2 regions of the Streptomyces sclerotialus genome follow, and region 1 is predicted to be linked to the other one. Evidence: riboswitches for the same ligand, from Rfam matches in the RefSeq annotation. Region 1 holds a riboswitch; the other holds the start of a gene.
The links. Region 1 has a riboswitch for cobalamin ahead of AAC944_RS09780 (cobalamin biosynthesis protein). Riboswitches for the same ligand answer to the same signal wherever they lie in the genome.
Positions count from the first base shown of each region.

Region 2: it holds a riboswitch for cobalamin, as region 1 does, so the genes downstream of both, AAC944_RS02875 (energy-coupling factor ABC transporter permease) here and AAC944_RS09780 (cobalamin biosynthesis protein) in region 1, are expected to answer to the same signal.

Region 1 is NZ_JBFOHP010000002.1:2,189,107-2,196,436, reverse strand. Features, by position in the region: gene AAC944_RS09790 (putative cobaltochelatase) at 1-1,326, opposite strand, end outside; gene AAC944_RS09785 (cobyric acid synthase) at 1,383-2,912, opposite strand; gene AAC944_RS09780 (cobalamin biosynthesis protein) at 2,909-3,877, opposite strand; cobalamin riboswitch at 4,031-4,163, opposite strand; gene AAC944_RS09775 (hypothetical protein) at 4,369-4,800, shown strand; gene AAC944_RS09770 (caspase family protein) at 4,807-7,330, shown strand, end outside.
Region 2 is NZ_JBFOHP010000002.1:605,716-613,045, reverse strand. Features, by position in the region: gene AAC944_RS02895 (cation-translocating P-type ATPase) at 1-3,024, shown strand, start outside; gene AAC944_RS02890 (energy-coupling factor ABC transporter ATP-binding protein) at 3,058-3,921, opposite strand; gene cbiQ (cobalt ECF transporter T component CbiQ) at 3,918-4,667, opposite strand; gene AAC944_RS02880 (energy-coupling factor ABC transporter substrate-binding protein) at 4,673-5,062, opposite strand; gene AAC944_RS02875 (energy-coupling factor ABC transporter permease) at 5,059-5,760, opposite strand; cobalamin riboswitch at 5,791-5,973, opposite strand; gene AAC944_RS02870 (fructosamine kinase family protein) at 6,066-6,932, opposite strand; partial or broken gene AAC944_RS02865 (low molecular weight protein-tyrosine-phosphatase) at 6,929-7,330, opposite strand, start outside.

The DNA.
Region 1 (7,330 bases):
CCCCGGCACGTCCAGCCGCTTCGTCTTGAACGGCTCGGCGGCGCCCACGGCGGCCTTCTCCGGCGCCGCGCCGCTCCCGTCCGCGGCCTCCTCGCCCTTGGGCTGCGCGGGCTGCTCCTGGCCGCCGTCCGTGCGCTGGTCGGGCACGGAGGGCTGCTCGGGGCCCGCGTCCGCGCCGGACGGCTGCGGCGCGTCGTCCGGCCCGTCCTGCGGCGGCACCCCGCCGCCACCGTCAGGGCCGCCCTCCGGCCCGTCCGGGCCGTCGTCCGGGCCCTCCGGCTCCGGGTCCGGCTCGTCCTCCTGGGAGTCCTCCTGCGGGCCGTACTCCTCCAGCGTCCGGTCGAGCTTGTCCTCGTCGAGGCCCGGAGCGTCGAAGGGGTTGCGGCGGCGCCGGTGCGGCAGCGCGAGCAGCGCGGCCTGCCGTACGTCTTCCTCCTGCACCTGGGTACGGCCCGCCCAGGCCGCCAGCGCGGTCGCGGTACGCGCCATCACGATGTCGGCGCGCATGCCGTCCACCTCGAACGCCGCGCAGGTCGCCGAGATCTGGCGGAGCGCCGCGTCGCCGAGCACGACGTCCGGGAGCAGCGCGCGGGCGGCGGCGATGCGCTGCCGCAGCGCCTCTTCCTCGGCGGCCCAGCGCGCCGCGAAGCCGGCCGGGTCGGCGTCGTACGCCAGCCGCCGCCGGACCACCTCGACCCGCTGGTCGGGCTCGCGGGAGGCGGCCACCTCCACGGTCAGCCCGAAGCGGTCCAGCAACTGGGGCCGCAGCTCGCCCTCTTCGGGGTTCATCGTGCCCACGAGGAGGAAGCGCGCCGCGTGCCGTACGGAGACGCCCTCGCGCTCCACGTAGGAGGAGCCCATGGCGGCGGCGTCCAGGAGGAGGTCGATCAGGTGGTCGTGGAGGAGGTTGACCTCGTCGACGTACAGGATGCCGCGGTGCGCGTCGGCGAGCAGACCCGGCTCGAACGCCTTGACCCCCTCGGACAGCGCGCGCTCGATGTCGAGGGCGCCCACGAGGCGGTCCTCCGAGGCGCCCACGGGGAGCTCGACCATGCGCGCCGCGCGTGACTCGGCGGGGCCGGCCTCGTGCGGCCCGTCGGGGCACTGCGGGTCCGGCGCCGCGGGGTCGCAGCTGAAGCGGCAGCCCGGGACCACCGGGACGTCCGGCAGCAGGTCGGCCAGGGCCCGCACCGCGGTGCTCTTGGCGGTGCCCTTCTCGCCGCGTACCAGAACGCCGCCCACCGCCGGGCTGACGGCGTTGAGCAGCAGCGCCAGCCGCAGGTCGTCCATGCCGACGACGGCGGTGAACGGGTACCGGGTGCTCACGTGCTGATCACTCCTTCGAGTGGCTTCGGGTCTGCGTACGGGGAATCGGTCGTCGGTCATGGCGCCCCCGGCGGAACGAACGGCAGCCCCCTCGGGACGCCGTCCTCGATGAGCCGCAGCAGCGCCTCCGTGTCCGCGTGTTCCTCGATCAGGTCGCCCAGCGCGTCGAGCTGTTCCTCGCGCAGCGCGTCGAAGCAGGTGTCGGGCGCGGGCACGAAGGCACGCCCCGCGTCCGCCGCCACCCGGCGCAGGAACGCGCGCCGGAAGCCGTCGCTCTCCAGGGAGCCGTGCCAGTGCGTGCCCCATACGGAGCCGACGCGGCAGCCGTCGAGGAACGGCTCGTCGCCCTCCCGGACGTCGGCCACGCCGTGGTGGATCTCGTACCCGGCCACCGGCTCGCCCAGCGCCTCGCCCTCGGGACGCGCCAGGGTCTTCTCCGCCGCGAACCGTACCCGTACGGGCAGCAGTCCGAGCCCGTCGACCGTGCCGGCCCGCGACTCCACCTCGTCCTCGATGTGCTCGGCGAGCATCTGGAAGCCGCCGCAGATGCTCAGCACCGGGCGGCCCTCGGCGGCCCGGCGGGCGACCGCGTCCGCGAGGCCGCGCTCGCGCAGCCACTGGAGGGCCCGGACGGTCCCGCGGGTGCCGGGCAGTACGACGAGGTCGGCGTCGGCCAGCTCCTCGGGGCGGTCCACGAAGCGGACGACGACGCCCGGTTCGGCGGCGAGCGCGTCCACGTCGGTGAAGTTGGACATCAGGGGGACGGCCGCGACGGCGACACGGAGGATGTCGGAGCCGTGCGGCGGGGCCACCACGGACTCGCGCACCGCGCCGCGCAGCGAGACGCGCAGGCCGTCCTCCTCGTCGATGCCCAGCCCGTGCCGGAACGGCAGCACGCCCAGCGTCGGCCGGCCGCTCAGCTTCTTGAGCATGTCCAGGCCCGGCTCCAGCAGCGTCACGTCGCCGCGGAACTTGTTCACCAGGTAACCCGCGAGGTGCGCCTGGTCGGCCTCGGACAGCAGCGCGGTGGTGCCGAAGAACGACGCGAAGACGCCGCCGCGGTCGATGTCGCCGACGACGACCACGGGGAGGTCCGCGGCCCGCGCGAGGCCCATGTTCACGATGTCGGTACGGCGCAGGTTGATCTCCGCGGGGCTGCCCGCGCCCTCGCAGATCACCGCGTCGTGCGTACGGCGCAGCTCGGTCAGGCAGTCGGTGACCGTGCCGAGCAGCCGCTCCTGGCGGCCCGAGTGGTAGCCGCGGGCGCTCAGCTCGCCCACCGGCTTGCCCAGCAGCACGACCTGGCTGCTGCGGTCGCTGCCGGGCTTGAGCAGCACCGGGTTCATCAGCGCGGTCGGCTCGACGCGGGCCGCCGCGGCCTGCATGGCCTGCGCCCGCCCGATCTCCGCGCCCTCGCGCGTCACGTACGAATTGAGCGACATGTTCTGCGCCTTGAAGGGCGCGACCTTGACGCCCTGGCGCGCCAGCCAGCGGCAGATGCCCGCCGTGACCACGCTCTTGCCCGCGTCCGACGTCGTCCCGGCGACCAGCAGTCCGCCGCCGAGAGTCCTGTGCGTACCGCTCACCGGGTTCTCCTCGCCTTCCGGGCCGTACGGACCGCGCCCACGGCGATCCGCGCCCCGACCGTCGTCGCCAGCGCCAGCGCGCTCACCCGGCGCGAGAGGCGCACCGCACGTGCGATGTCGGCCCCTTCGACCGTACGGGCGCCGCCGTTGAGCACCGGCCGGTGCTCGACCCGCCCCGCGTACGCGAGCGTGCCGCCCAGCCGTACGCCCAGCGCCCCGGCGAAGGACGCCTCCACGGGGCCCGCGTTGGGGCTGGGGTGCCGCTTGCCGTCGGCCCGCCAGGCGCGCCACGCGCCGCGCGGGTCGGGCCCGGCGGCGGTGGCCAGCAGCGCGGTCAGCCGCGCGCCGGGCCAGCCCGCCACGTCGTCCAGCCGGGCCGAGGCCCAGCCGAACCGGCGGTAGCGGTCGGACTTGTGCCCCACCATCGCGTCCAGGGTGTTCACCGCGCGGAAGGCGACCAGGCCCGGTACGCCGCCCACGGCGCCCCAGACCAGCGCGCCGACGACCGCGTCGGAGGTGTTCTCGGCGACGGACTCCACGACGGCGCGGGCCATCTGCTGTCCGTCCAGGGACTGCGGGTCGCGGCCGCACAGGTGCGGCAGCCGCTCGCGCGCCACGTCGAGATCGCCGGCCTCCAGCGCGCCGCCGATGGCGCGCGCCTCCCGGCCCAGCGTCGTACCGCCCAGCACGGCCCAGGTGGCGGCGGCGGTCAGCGCGACATGTGCGGGGGCGCAGTGGCGTACGGCACGGGAGAGCAGCGCGGCGCCCAGGGCGGCCCCGCCGGCGCACAGTGCGGTGTGCGCCGCTCCGTATCCACGGTGGTCGCGCCACAGCCCGCGCTCCACTGCGCCCGCGGCCCGCCCGAAGGCGGCCACCGGGTGGCCGCGGCGGGGATCGCCCACGGCCAGGTCGCCCAGAAAGCCCAGAGCCGCGCCGCACGCATAGGTGGCGTGTTCGGCACGCATCGTCGGATCAGCCTGCCGTCGTGCCTCGGCGGGACGGCCGCACGCGGTCGCGTGCCGGACGTACGGCGGAAGGCAGGGGTCTCGGCTCGGAGCCCGGCATGGCGTGTGTCCTCACTCAGGGTCCGCGCCCTGGCTCGACGTGACCGGCGACGAGAGTCTCCTGGCTCCCGGATCGACGCTTCCCCCGGCCTTCCAGCCCGTGCCTGCGGCGGGCCGTGACCTCTTCTGGAGGAGCGCTCCCCGGTGACAGTGGCGGGACCGCGCCGGATTCTCACCGGACTTCCTCATCTGTCGCCGAATGGCACCGGGCAGTCCACCACGTGCCGCGAATGCCCGTCAACTCACCCTTGACCTGCGCCGCAGTCGTATGGCAGTGCCTGTGGCCAAGGACACAGCCAGGACGGCGCGTGCCGACCTGTTGCCTGCCGAACGCCCGGCACGACACCATCGGAGGCACCTATGGCCGAGGTGCCGCAGGAGGGGGACGGGGCATGCCGCAGAACCGGGAGCACCACGAGGTACGGATCAGAGTCACGGGGACCCACAACGCGGATCAGGACCTGGAGGACCTGCGGAACTGGCTGCAGCGGGAGCCCTGGCTGACCGACCGCACGCACGAGTGGCGCCGGGTGCCGGGCGCGGAGCCCGGCCCGCGCACCGGCGCGGACGCGGCGGAGCAGGGCTCCGAGATGGCCGTCGGCGTCGACGACCTCGTCCTGGTCCTCATCGGCGCGGTCGCAGCGCCGATCACCGAGCAGCTCCTCATCGCGCTGCGGGAGTGGCTCGCCCAGCGCAGGGAGACCGCCGCCGCCGGCGAGGCCCCGGGGCTCGACCTCACCGACGCCTCCGGACACCGCCGCCTCGACGACCCCGATCCGCGTACCGAACGCGACGACCAGGGTGGCCGCGTCGGCACGGAGTAACCGGCGATGCCTCTCTACGACGCGCGGGGCAAGCGGAACCGCGCGCTGGTCATCGGCGTCAGCCGGTACCAGGACCCGCGGCTGCCCGACCTCGACGCGGTCTTCGCCAACCCCGACGAACTGGGCCGGGTGCTGTGCGCCCCGGCCACCGACCTCTTCCTGCCCCAGGAAGTGACGCCGCTGCGCCCGGACACCCCCGAGGAGCTGACCGCCGCGCTGCGCACCGCGGCCCGCGAGGCACGCGGACTGCTGCTCGTCCACTTCTCCGGGCACGGCCGGGTCCGGCGCGACGGCAGTGATCTGCACCTGCTGGTCGGCTCGTCGCGGGTGGCGCAGGACGAGCGCCGGGTCGCCTCGCACGAAGCGGTCTCCTGGGCCAAGGACGTCCTGCCGCGCCTGGAGGATTCCCGGGCCGACCGCGTCGTCGTCGTGCTCGAATGCTGCTTCGCGGGCAACGCGGACGACAGCTTCCGCACCCACGAGAAGCCGGTCTCGCTGCTGATGGCCGCCCAGCCGAACCGCCGCATCTTCAGCGGGACCGAGCCCGGCGGCGGCACCCTCTTCACCCGGGCCGTGCTCGACATCCTCGAACACGGCATCGAGGGCAAGGAGTTCGTCACCTTCGAGGACCTGGCCGGCGAGCTGCGGCGGCGGCTGGCCGGGCACACCACCCCGCAGGGCGGCGCCTGGGTGCCGCGCGCCTCCAAGCAGAACACCGTCGACGACGTGGTGGTCTCGTTCGCCAACCGGGGGCCGCGGCCCCGCCGTACGCCGCCGGTGGTACGGGCCCGGCGCTGGTGGCGCACCCGGCTGCGGCCCAGGTTACGGCTGCTGGCCGTCGGCGCCGCCACGCTCGCCCTCGTCGTCGGCGCGGTGCTCTTCGCCGGTCAGCTGCGGTCGTCCGGCCCGTGCCCGCCCGCCCAGGAGCTGCGGCTGCTCACCGCCCCCGAGGCTGAGCCGACGCTGCGCGCCGCCGCCCTCGCGTACGAGATGTCCGACCTCAACGCCGAACCCGTACCGGGCGAGGAGCACGTGCCCGACGGCTGCCGGCGCACCCAGATCACCGTCTACTCCGCCGCCAAGGACCAGGTCGCGCAGGGCTTCGCCGCTGCGGACCGCTGGCAGGGCGAGGCCGAGGGCACCGAGCAGGCCCCGTCCGGCACCGGCGGCCAGGCCACCGAGCCGCTCTACCGCCCTGGCCCGCAGCCCGACCTGTGGCTGCCCGAATCGACGGTGGACTACCTCCAGGTCCGCGAGGACCTGGCCGCGGACGCGCCCGCCACCCTGCACCGCATCGGGCCGGTCGCCTACACCCCGCTCGTCGTCGGCGTACCCGCCGAACGGGGCCTGCCCGACGTGGAACAGGCCGGCAGCAGCTGGCACGAGATCCTGGACGACGCGGCGGACAGGAAGCTGCGGCTGCTGCGCCCCAGCCCCGTCCTGTCCGGTGTCGGCCTGATGCACACCATCGGTCTCTACCTGGCCGACGACGGCATGCCGGTCGCCGAGGACAGCGGTGCGCCCGCGCCGGAGGTGGCCGAGCGGGCGGAGAGCCGGCTGCGGGCACCGGGCAGCCAGTACGCCGGCAGCGCCGAACTGCTGTGCTCGCTGCGCCCGGGTGCGGCTGCGTCCGGCGCGGTGCCGCGCGCCACCGCGGCGCCGCTGGTCACGGAGAAGTCCCTCGCCGACGCCAACCTCGGCCACGCCGTCGGCAACTGCCCGGCCCTCGCCACCGTCCCCGAGAAGGACGACCGCTACGAGGCGTACTACCCGTCCGGCGTGCCGGGCCTGGACCACCCGCTGATCCGTGTCACCTGGAAGGGGGCCGCCGACGCCGAGCGCCGGGAGGCCGCCGCGGAGCGGTTCGCCGACTGGCTGCGGCGGCCGGGCGGCGGACAGAAGGTGATCACGCAGGCCGGGTACCGCGGGGTGAACGCGGTCGGCCGCGCCGCCCCGCCGCCCACCGGCTCCCCGCTCCGCGACAGCCGGGCGGGCGTCCTGCCGGACGCCGGCGTGGAGCCGTACACCGCGGGACAGCCACGGGTCGCCCAGGTGCTGGCCGCGTACGACTCGGCGCACCGCCCCGGACAGCTCCTCTTCCTCCTCGACACCTCCACCTCCATGGCGGACGGCGGCCGGATCGCCGAGGCGGCGGACGCGGTCGGCCGCGCCCTGGAGGTCCTCGGGCCGAAGGACACGTACGGGCTGTGGACGTATCCCAGGCCCGGCACGGCCGCGCGCGACCGCGAGCGCCCGGTGGAGCGGGTCCCGGCGGGCAGCACCGACCCCGCTGCGGGACGCACGGTCCTGGAGCGCCTCCAGCGGGGCGACGGCGGCCTGGTCGACCAGGGGGCATGGATGCGGGAGGCGCTCACCGCAGCGCTGGACCGGCTGCGCGACGGCCCGGCCGGGCGGACCAAGGCCGTGGTGCTCGTCCTCGACGAGGACGACGGCGCGGGGAAGCGGTCGGCGGCGGCGCGTGAGGCGCTCTCCGACGCGCTGGCCGCGCATCCCAGGGTTCCCGTGGTGG
Region 2 (7,330 bases), 1.6 Mb from region 1:
CACGCGATCCTGACCGTCGCACGCGTACCGGCCCCGCACGGTACGGCCGGCGCGCAGCCGGGGACAGCGGTCCAGGACGAGGACGAGGAGCTGCTGGCGGGGTTGCTGAGCAGCGACGTGGCGGTGGCCCTCACCGACGACGACAGCGCCGTCGTGTGGGAAGCGGACGTCCTGGCCTTCGGCGGGCTGAAGGACGTGTGGCGGCTGTTGCGGGCCGTGCCCGCGGCACGCTCCGTGGGCCGGCAGTCGCAGATACTCGCCCGGGCGGGCGCGGCGCTCTCCGGCCTGCTGGTCGCCACCGGCGCCCAACGGCGCGGGCTCTCCTTCCTCACCGGCGCGCAGCACGGCCCGGTCAACGCCGCGGCCCTGGGCGCGCTCCTGACGGGCTGGCGGGCGGCCCTCGGCGTGGCCGCCGCAGCGGCCCCGCGGCCGCGGCCCCGCGTACCGTGGCACGCCCTGGAGCCCGAAGAGGCCGAGGCCCGGCTGCAGGAAAGCCGCCCCGGCGCACCCACGCCGCTGGCACGCGCGGTGACGACGACGCGTGGCGCGGCCGCACGGGTGACGGGCCATCCGGTCCTCGCACCGGCCCGGTGGTCGGTACGGCTCGCCAACGCGGTACGGGCCGAACTGGACGACCCGCTCACCCCCGTCCTCGCGGTCGGCGCGGCGGCCTCCGCCATCGTGGGGTCGGCCGTCGACGCGGTCCTCGTCGTCGGCGCGATGGGCATGAACGCGCTCGTCGGCGGCGTCCAGCGGCAGCGCGCCGAACAGGCCCTGACCGCACTGGCCAAGGGCCAGAAGCAGCAGGCGCGGCGCGCCGACAGCCGTGACGACGACGCGCCGGCCACGGTCGACGCGGCACGGCTGGTACCGGGCGACCTGATCAAGCTGGACGTGGGCGACGTGGTGCCCGCGGATGCGCGCCTGCTGGAACTGACCGGCCTGGAGGTCGACGAGTCCGCCCTGACCGGCGAGTCGCTGCCCACCACCAAACAGATCACCGCGACCCCGCAGGCGGCCATCGCCGACCGCCGGTGCATGGTCTTCGAGGGCACCACGGTGGTCGCCGGGCAGGCCACCGCCGTCGTGGTGGACACGGGGGAGCACACCGAAGCCGGCCGGGCCGTCACCCTCGCTTCCCGCACCCCGCCGGCCGCCGGTGTGCAGGGCCGGCTGAAGGAACTCACCGGCAAGGCGTTGCCGCTCACCTTCGCGGGCGGGGCCGCGGTCACCGGGCTCGCCCTGCTCCGGGGCCGCCCGATCCGCGAGGCCGTCGGCGGTGGTGTGGCCGTCGCGGTCGCGGCCGTCCCCGAGGGGCTTCCGCTGGTGGCCACCGTGGCGCAGATGGCGGCCGCCCGGCGCCTGACCCGGCGCGGCATCCTGGTACGTACTCCCCGTGCCCTGGAGGCCCTCGGGCGGGTGGACACGGTGTGTTTCGACAAGACCGGCACGCTGACCGAGAACCAGCTGCGCGTGGCCCGGCTCGTCACCGCCGACGGGACCGTGTGCGAGCCGGACGAGGACGATGCCGTCGACGTCCTGCGGCTGGCGGGCCGGGCCTGTCCGCAGGAGGCCGAGGACACCGCGGGGCGGCAGGCGCACGCCACCGACGAAGCCGTCCTGGCCGCCGCCCCGGCCGACCCCGACTGGACGGCCAAGGCCGGCCTGCCCTTCGAGGCGAGCCGCGGCTACACCGCTGCCGTCGGCGAATCCGGGGCCGGGGATGCGCTGCTCGTGGTCAAGGGAGCCCCCGAAACCGTCCTGGACGCCTGCGAGGACCTGCCGGCGGAGGCGGCCGAGTGGGCCCACTCGCTCGCCGGCGCGGGACTGCGCGTGCTCGCCGTCGCCGCCCGTACCCTCACCACCGGCCACGACCCCGACGAACTCGTCAACGAACCACTGGCGAAACTGCAGTTCGCGGGATTCGTCGCACTCGCCGATGCCCCGCGGCCGGGCTCGGCCCCCATGATCGAAGAACTGCGGGACGCCGGGCTGAAGCCGGTCATGCTGACCGGCGACCACCCCCACACCGCGCGCGCGATCGCCGTCGCACTGGGCTGGCCGGACGACACCGGTGTCGTCACCGGTGAAGAGCTCGCGGCCGCCGACCGGGCGGGCCGCGCCCGCCTCCTGCGCGACGCGGGGGTCGTCGCCCGCGTCGCTCCGGAACAGAAGCTCCAGGTGGTCGAGGCCTTGCGGGCCGCGGGCAAGGTCGTCGCGATGGTCGGCGACGGCGCCAACGACGCCGCGGCCATCCGCGCCGCCCATGTCGGTGTCGGACTCGCGGCCCGTGGCTCGGCCGCCGCCCGAAACGCCGCCGACCTGGTCCTGACCGACCCGGACCTGTCCGTACTGGTCGAGGCCGTGCGGGAAGGGCGGGCCCTGTGGCGCAGCGTCGCGGACGCCATCAGCATCCTGATCGGAGGCAACGCCGGTGAGGTCGGTTTCACCGTGCTCGGCACCCTGGTCTCCGGGGCGTCGCCGCTGTCCACCCGTCAGCTCCTGCTCGTCAATCTGCTGACGGACATGTTCCCCGCGATGGCCGTGGCCGTGACACCACCGGACGACCGGAACGCCGAGGAATCCACCACGCCGGGCAGCGCGCCGGTCGGTACCGGTGCACTGGGCGCTCCGCTGCTGCGCCAGATCCGCCAGCGGGGCGTCGTGACCGCGCTGGGTGCCACCGTCGCGTGGCTGGTCGGCCGTTTCACCCCTGGCACCATGCGCCGTACCAGCACCATGGCCCTGTGCGGTGTCGTCGGCTCCCAGCTCACCCAGACCCTCACCGGCCGCCACCGCAGCCCCCTGCTGTGGGCGACCACCCTGGGCTCCGCCGCCGCCCTGATGGCCGTCGTACAGACACCCGGCCTCAGCCACTTCTTCGGCTGTACCCCACTGGGGCCCGTGGCCCTCGCGGGCGTGGCCGCCGCCGTCCTGGCCACCGCGGCGGGACCACGCCTCATGCCATCCGTCGAACGACTCCTCACCCACCTCCAGAGCCGGGCCGCACCGACCGCCTCGTGAAGACGGCGCGGGGTGCCACCTGGTCCTCAGCCGTCAGTCGTCGGCCGGTATCGGGGGAGTGGCGAGGGCAGCCGCCACAGCGGCCAGTTCGTCCGGCGTACGGGGGCCGGGTGCCGTGTCGGTCAACAGGCCCTGGCTGCGGAGCAGATGAGCGGCGGCGACGCCCCACGGGAGCCGCAGGCCCGCCTGGTGCAGGAGATCGGTGCGGGCCAGCATGGCCGCGACGGGCCCGGTGTGCGCTCCGGAGGGCGTCAGCAGGGCCGCGTCGTCGGCCCAGCGCAGGGCGAGGTCGACGTCGTGCGTGGCCATCACCACGGTGGTGCCGGACGCGCGCAGTCGGCCAAGGGTGGCGAGCAGCCGTTCCTGGCCGTCCGGGTCGAGCCCCGCCGTCGGTTCGTCGAGGATCAGGACGCGGGGCCGCATCACGACCGCGCCCGCGATGGCGGTCCGCTTGCGCTGCCCGTAGGAGAGCAGGTGGGTGGGCCGGTCGGCCAGCGCGGTGATGTCCAGGGCGGCGAGCGCCTCCTCGACGCGGGCCCGTGCCTCGGCATCGGACAGGCCGAGGTTCAGCGCCCCGAACGACACGTCCTGGGCGACGGAAGCGGCGAACAGCTGGTCGTCCGGGTCCTGCACCACCAGCTGGACGGTCGTCCGCAGCCGGGTGAGCCCCTTGCGGTCGTAACCGACCGGCTGCCCGTCGACGGTCAACCGGCCGGTGCGCGGCCGCAGTCCACCGCTGAGCAGCCGCATCAGCGTGGTCTTGCCGCTGCCGTTGCGGCCGAGCAGCGCCAGCGCACGGCCCTCGGGCACCTCGAAGTCGAGATCGCTGAGTACGAGCGGGCCGTCCTCGTACGCGTAGGACGCGCCCCGCAGGGCGACCGGTACGGGGGCGCTCATGACAGCGGCCTTTCCAGGACGAAGGTGAGGGCGGCCAGGCCCGCGAGGAGTGCGGCGCTGACTGCCGTGAAGCGGACGGAGACCCGGGCCTCGGGCACCAGTACGCGCAGGGTGCCGTCGTAACCGCGCCCGGCGAGCCCGGTCTGGAGACGTGCCGCCCGGTCGAAGGCCCGCACGAAAGCGGTGGCGCCGAGGCCGCCCAGCGAGCGCCACGTGGCGGCCCGCGTGGTGTGCCCGAGCCGGGCGGCCTGGGCCTCCCGGATACGGCGTACGGAGTCCAGGAGCAGGAAGCTCATGCGGTACGTCACCAGGGCGACGTCCACGACCGCTGCGGGCACCCCGGCCTTCACCAGTCGCGGCAGCAGATCGGACATCGGGGTGGTGAAGGCGAACAGGAGCACGCCGAGGGAGGCGGCCGACGTACGCAGCAGCAGGCCTCCGGCGCGGGCCGGGCCGCCGTCGGCCAGGGTGACGAACCCGTCGGGCCCGCCGATCTGGACGAGCAGGGTCAGCGCACCGGTCACGCAGAAGCCCAGCGGCACCCGGTAGGCACGCCACAGCCGGCGGACGGGCACGCCCGCCGGGCCCAGCAGTACGCCGAGCGCCGTCAGCAGCACCAGGGCCGCGCCCGGCCACGGTGGCAGCGAGATCGCGAGGACGGTCAGACCCAGCCCGAGTACGGCCTTGTCCACGGGATGGCGGCGGCGCCAGCGGCTGCTGTGCGCCGTCGCGTCGATCGGCAGCACGGGGCTCAGGCCCCTTCGTCGTCGGACGCGTCCGGGGCGCCCTCGGGACGCGTGGCGTCCTGGCCGGCGACCGTGGCGTCCCGCCGGGCCAGTGCCCGCGACTCGCCCTGGCGGCGGCCCTTGCGCAGGCCGAAGTAGTAGGCGAGGACACCCGCGCCGAGGGCCGCCTGGAGGGCGAAGAGCGCGGACTCGATCTCGCCGGACGGCGGTTCGTACAGCGGTGAGAACCACGGCTCGTAGTCCGGCTCGATCTCGGTGATCGCCGTTTCCGCCTCGGCGTCGGCGCCCGTGAACGGCTCCTTCTTGTGGTCACCGAGGCCGAGGGCCAGGGGCAGTACGGCGAGTGCGGCCACGGCGAGCAGCAGCAGTGCGTTGATCTTGGTGTTCCGCTTCATCGGGCCACCTCCTCGACCCCGGCCTGGTTCTGCTTGCCGGTCAGCAGCACGCCCAGCCGGGTGAGTTCCCCCTTGCTGGACTGCACCAGCAGGCGCATCACCAGCACGGTGAGCAGCCCCTCGCTCACCGCGAGCGGGATCTGGGTGACGGCGAAGATGGCGCCGAACTTGCCGAGCGCTCCCAGGAATCCGCTGCCCGGGTCGGGGAACGCGAGCGCCAGCTGAACGCTGGTGACGCAGTAGGTGGACAGGTCGGCGACGAAAGCGCCGAAGAACACCGTGACCATCAGCGGTACGTCGTACCGCCGCAGCAGCCGGTAGACGGCGTAACCGGCCCAGGGGCCGACGATCGCCATGGAGAAGACGTTGGCACCCAGGGTGGTCAGGCCGCCGTGCGCGAGCAGCAGCGCCTGGAAGAGCAGGGTGATGGTGCCGAGCACCGCCATGATCGGGGGCCGGAACAGGATGGCGCCCAGCCCGGTACCGGTGGGATGGGAGCAGCTGCCCGTCACCGAGGGCAGCTTCAGCGCGGACAGGACGAACGTGAAGGCTCCCGACGCACCGAGCAGCAGCGTGCTCTCGGGATGTGCTCTGACTTCACGGGTGAGGGAGCGGACTCCGTGGACGACGAACGGCGCGGACGCGACGCCCCAGGCGACGGCGTGCGCCGGAGGCAGGAAACCCTCGGCAATGTGCATGGCTCAGCAGACCCTCTCCAGCACCTCGTGGATGGTTGACGCGCCTTGGCCGGTCTCCTGGCTTACGGGTACCACCGCCCGTGCTCCGCCTTCCCGGGTCCGAGGACCCAGTGGCTGCCCGCGAGGGCCGGAGCCGGACTTCCCGATCACAGTGGCGAGGGCCGCACCGGCATCACACCGGAATTCCCGTTCACCAAGGCGTGGTGACAGTAATGCCCACATGAGGGCGGTGACAAGCGGTCACGGTCGGGAGCGCGGTCCTCGCGTCCCCGGCCGGAAGGCGTCGTACCGGTATGCGTGGTGGGTCAGCGGGCCAGGGCGGCCCGGGACACCGCGAGGGCCTGCTCGGCGTAGCCGCGGCCGAAGAGCACCGCGTGCACCAGCAAGGGGAACAGCTGGTGCAGGCCGATGCGGTCGGCCCAGCCGTCGGCCAGCGGCGCCGCTTCCTGGTAGCCCGCCAGGACCCGGTCCAGGCCGGGGCAGCCGAACAGGTGCAGCATGGCCAGGTCGGTCTCGCGGTGACCGCCGTGCGCGGCCGGGTCGATCAGCCAGGCGTGGCCGTCGGCACCCCAAAGCACGTTGCCGTTCCACAGGTCGCCGTGGAGGCGGGCGGGCGGCTCCGCCGGGCCCGCCAGTTCGGGCAGCCGGTCCACCACTTGCTCGATCACGGTGGCCTCGGCGGGGCGTACCGTGCCGTCGTCGACCGCTCGGCGCAGGTAGGGCAGCACCCGGTGCTCGCCGTACCAGAGTGGCCAGTCGGTGCCGGGGACGTTGCGCATGGGCGCCAGTCCGATGGTGGCGTCCCGCGGGCCATCGGGGGGCGGGGCGCCGAACGCGGGCGCGCCGGCGGCGTGCAGGGCGGCCAGCTCCCGGCCGAGCGCGGCCGCTGCCGCTGCGCTCGGCCGGCCGGACGCCACGTGGTCGGTCACCAGCCAGCGCCCCTCCTGGCCGTGCACCGCCGGGACGCGGACCGCGTCGGCCCCGGCCAGCCAGCGCAGCCCGGCGGCCTCGGCCCGCACCGCGCCGGCGCCGTCACCGCGCTTGACCATCACCGTCCGTCCGCCGTCGAGCGTGACCTCGGCGAGCGCGGAGGACACCCGCCGCTCGCCCGCCACCGGCCGCCCGGTGAGCCGGGCCGCCACGGCTCCCGGGCCCTCACCACCCGCGGTCATGCGTCGTCCAGACGCTCGCGCACCCAGGCGAGCAGGCCGGGCACGGCAGCTTCGATCATGGCCAGCACCTCGTCGAATCCCTCCGGGCCGCCGTAGTACGGGTCGGGCACTTCCAGCCCGCCGGACGCCTGCGGGTCGAAGGACCGCAGCAGCCGGACCCGGGACGGCTCCGGCACCAGCCGGCGCAGCGCCTTCTCATGGCTCCGGTCCATCGCCAGGAACAGGTTCGGCGTCCAGATGCTCGGCACCGACCTGGGCCGCGACGTGCCGGGTCGGGTAGCCGTGCCGGGCCAGCACCTCGCCGGCCCGTTCGTCGACGGGTTCACCGGCGTGCCAGGGACCGATGCCGGCGCTGCTGACCCGTACCGCGCCGTCCAGCCCCGCCCGGCGCAGATGCT